2 regions of the Paenibacillus sp. QJM3NY_38 genome follow, and region 1 is predicted to be linked to the other one. Evidence: riboswitches for the same ligand, from Rfam matches in the RefSeq annotation. Region 1 holds a riboswitch; the other holds the start of a gene.
The links. A riboswitch is a leader RNA that binds a small molecule or an ion and turns the genes downstream of it on or off. The one in region 1 is predicted to bind ZMP and ZTP.
Positions count from the first base shown of each region.

Region 2: another riboswitch for ZMP and ZTP. It lies ahead of purT (phosphoribosylglycinamide formyltransferase 2); the one in region 1 lies ahead of AC0VZ8_RS19960 (bifunctional 5,10-methylenetetrahydrofolate dehydrogenase/5,10-methenyltetrahydrofolate cyclohydrolase).

Region 1 is NZ_CM149665.1:4,343,228-4,345,428, reverse strand. It holds gene AC0VZ8_RS19965 (permease) at 77-1,087, opposite strand; ZMP/ZTP riboswitch at 1,245-1,324, shown strand; gene AC0VZ8_RS19960 (bifunctional 5,10-methylenetetrahydrofolate dehydrogenase/5,10-methenyltetrahydrofolate cyclohydrolase) at 1,389-2,201, shown strand, end outside.
Region 2 is NZ_CM149665.1:4,165,018-4,167,218, forward strand. It holds gene purT (phosphoribosylglycinamide formyltransferase 2) at 150-1,310, opposite strand; ZMP/ZTP riboswitch at 1,395-1,475, opposite strand; gene AC0VZ8_RS19105 (LysR family transcriptional regulator) at 1,539-2,201, opposite strand, start outside.

The sequences.
Region 1 (2,201 bases):
CAAGCGGATACCTGATGATCCTAAACGGTCCCGGCAATCTCGTTTGGTTTTTCATCAATCTTTCATCCTTAGGCAGCTATCCACCCAAAAGAGCGTTGACGGCTACAGAGCCGATGAAGACAAGCGTCATCACCAGCAGGCTTAAACCGATGACGAATTTAGTCTTGAAGGTAGCCGACAGCATGAGCAAGCTTTTGAAATCCAGCATCGGGCCGAGCACGAGGAAGGATACGAGTGGACCTACGGTGAAGGTGTGCGTGAACGCCGATGCCACAAATGCATCCGAAGTCGAGCAGAGGGATAGAATGAAAGCAAACCCCATCATGAACAGGTAAGAAGCGGTGGGACCGTTCCCCAATGCCAGCAGCTCTTCTCTAGGAATGAAGGATTGGATGCAGGCTGTCAGGAATGCGCCAAGAACCAGGTATTTGCCCATTTCGATCAATTCGTCTCCGGCGTGGACAAACAGGCTTCTCCAGGTTTTGGGATGCTCGTGCAGTTTGCGTTCACCAGCGGCGGAATCTTGTTCGGAAAACTCTTGTAAGGAACGCTTGAGCGGGTTGTTCCTTGAAAAAACATAGACAAGCAAACCTACCGTTACCGCGACTGCAAAAGCCAGTCCCATCCGGCCGATCGTCACTTCGGGATGCGAACGGAAGGCCATGATCGTCGCAGCGAACACAAGGGGGTTCAGGATAGGTCCGCTGAGAATAAAGGTTACAGCGATGTAGGCAGGCATCCCCTTAAGCATCAGCCTTCGGACGACCGGGATCATCCCGCATTCACAGATGGGAAACACGATCCCCAGCATGGAAGCGAACAGGACGCCGATGACCGGATTTTTGGGCGTGATCCGACGCACCCACTGTTCTTTAACGAACAGCTGAAGAAGGGACGACAGCAGCACTCCAAGCAGCACAAATGGAAGCGCCTCAAGGAAAATGCCCGTAAAAACCGTTTTTACCTGCTGTATGTCACGGCTAGATATTAGACTTGTATCGTTCTGCAGCCATATCGTCAAGACCGGTATCACGAAGACAAGCGGAATCATGAAGGGCAGCATTTTGAAGATTACCGGATATTTCATTCAGGCCTCCTGGAGCGAATTGTTCTTAAGACATTCTATGCTTGTACCATCGGCAACATACTAGATTCTTGCAAATTAATCAAAAGGATTACGATTTAATACGTGAACTTCATGACCGGTAGCGCGAAGTCCAAAGTCGTGGTATATTTAAAAAAAGTTATCTGTGTGTTACTGGCGTAGCTTGGGGTACCAAGAGGGAGCACATAGGATCATATGCCGTACGCCTGGGCAAGAGGTAAGGAGACGATCAGTCGCCTTGCCTCTTTATGTTTTTAATACAATGGCGAAGGAGCGGATTAGCATGAGTAAGGAACCCGTAATTTTGGATGGAAAAAAGGTATCCGATGATATTAAGGCAAAGCTGGCGGTGAAGGTACAGGAATTGAAGCAGCACGAGATAACGCCTTGTCTGGCAACGATTCTAGTTGGCGATGATCCTGCTTCTGCGACCTATGTGCGGATGAAGGGAAATGCTTGCGAGCGGCTTGGTATCATATCCAAGAAAGTGGTGCTGGAGACATCGACCTCGACCGAGGAGCTGATCGCCGCGATACAAGAGCTGAACGAGGATCCGAATGTCCACGGTATTCTGCTGCAGCATCCGGTGCCGCATCATATCGATGAACGGGCGGCTTTTGATGCCATTGCCATTGAAAAAGACGTGGATGGAGTAACCACGCTCGGTTTCTCGCAAAATGCGTTTGGTTTTGCCGATTATCCGTCTTGTACGCCTGCCGCGATTATTGCGATTATGGATTATTATGACCTGCCGATCGAAGGGAAGCATGCCGTGGTGGTCGGACGCAGTCCGATTCTGGGTAAGCCGGTATCGATGATGCTGCTCAATCGCAATGCTACCGTTACGATCTGCCACTCGAGAACGAAGAACCTCGGGGAGCTTGTGTCCCAGGCGGATATCGTGGTTGCGGCCGTAGGCAAACCTAATTTCATTCAAGGGAGCTGGATTAAGCCGGGTGCCGTTGTATTGGATGCCGGCTACAATAAAGGGAATATCGGCGACTGCGATTATGAAGCCTGCGCGAAGGTGGCATCTGCGATTACACCGGTACCGGCAGGTGTCGGCCCCGTTACGATTGCTACATTGCTGAAGCAT
Region 2 (2,201 bases), 180 kb from region 1:
CGACTAACAAAACTAAGTCACTATGGTCAGAACGGTTCATACCAGATTTTGATCCGCGAAATCATTTCAATGAAAAAAAGATCAACCGGTAAATCGGTTGATCTTTTTTCATGAGATTATGGATGCACCACCCTAAGAATCGGTAATGATTAGGCTTCCTCAATAGCAAGCTCATCCAAAGCCTGCTTCGCACGCGAACGCGCTTCCTCTACTGTGCCGGCGGTTGACAACGCAACTGCGACCCGTCTTCCAACCTTGGTCACCGGTTTCCCAAAAATGCGCAGCTGCGTATTCGGAACAGCCAGTGCTTGCTCGGCACCGGTAATTGTGTAGTCCTCCAGCTCTCGGGCAGCTTTCAGCGGACGGCTGGCTCCTGGCGTTATTAATTCGATCTCCGGGATTGGAAAACCAAGAATGGCACGGACGTGAAGCGCGAATTCAGATAAATTTTGCGTCACCAGCGTAACCAAGCCGGTATCATGCGGTCGCGGAGACACCTCGCTAAAATACACTTTATCCGCAGCAAGGAACAATTCAATACCAAACAATCCATATCCGCCAAGCTCGTCGGTAATCGTCCTTGCAATATATTTAGCGTCCTCCATTTGCTTATCGGACATGTTGTGCGGCTGCCAGGATTCGATATAATCCCCGCTCTCCTGAATATGACCGATTGGCGCACAGAAGCTTGTTCCATTGACGGAGCGAACGGTCAGAAGCGTGATCTCTGACTGGAACGTAATGAATTCCTCAATGATCACTCTGCCATTCTGCACGCGGCCGCCTTCCATCGCGATGTTCCAGCAGGACTCGATATCCCCTTCGCAGCGGCATACACTCTGGCCTTTGCCTGAGGAACTCATCAGCGGTTTAATTACGCACGGAAAACCCATGTCCAGGACAGCCCGTTTAAACTCCTCATAAGTATCGGCAAATCGATAGTCCGCAGTAGGCAGCCCCAATTCTTCGGAAGCTAACCGACGAATCCCTTCACGATCCATCGTAAGCTTCGCAGCTCTGGCAGTTGGAATAACCCGGTACCCCTCTTCCTCCAGCCTAACCAGCTCCGAAGTAGCCAGCGCCTCGATTTCGGGTACGATCAGGTCCGGCTTCTCCAGCTCAATGATTGTACGTAATTTCTCCCCATCCAGCATATCGATGACATGGCTGTGATCGGCAACATGCATGGCCGGAGCATCGGCATAACGATCGACTGCTACGGTTTCAACACCCAGTCTCTGCGCCTCAATCACGACTTCTTTTCCCAGTTCTCCCGATCCTAGCAGCAGTATTTTCTTCGTTTTTAACATCGTTGTTTGATCCCCTTTTCGTAGTTTCAGAGACTTATAAAAAAAGCAGAAAATAATAAAGAGGTAAGGGAAATAAGCTTCCCTTACCTCTGCCCAGGCGTACGGCCGTCGTCATCTATGTGCTCCCTCATGGTCCCCCATGCTACGCCAGTTACACATAAACCTATACATTGTTATTTAAATCATACTTAATCTTCCCGTTAATTGCAATATCACCGTAAGGCGACATTAGGATTTAGACTTCAGCATATCGATAGCATCCTTCAGCGATTGCGAAAGCCACTTCTTGGGATGGATTACCAACTGAATGTCCAGTTGAATGTCAGAATGGGCAAAGGAAAGAATCGCAAGCTCACCGCGCCTGATTTCCTCCTCTGCTACCATCCGTGGCAATAATGAGATGCCAGTACCGGACATCACATATCTCTTAATCGCCTCTGGATTGCCCAATTCCAGGCCTATTCGCATTGGAACTCCACTGGCACGCAGCGCCTTTTCCAACATCATGCGGTAATTACAGCTATCCTCGGGCATAATCCATTCGGCATCTGCCAGGTGTTCTAGCTCTATGACGGGTTCAACATGAAGGGGATGATCCGGATGGGCAATCAGCAGGAGGGGCTCCTCCCGAATGGGGATCCAATTCAAGGAGGAATCCTCCGGTTTTTTATCCAAAATAAGACCGAGATCATACTCGCCCTCTCTCACCTTACTGATGATGCTATCTTCACGATCCGGTTGTAAGCGGATGACAAGATCCTCATGCTTTTGTTTCAGCTTGTGAATGACGGACGGAAGAAAATAAGCGGCCAGCGAATCTATCGTTCCGATCGATAAGGTGCCTCCACCTTGCTTGGTCAGCTTTTCCTTCGACTGCTGGAACAGATCCAG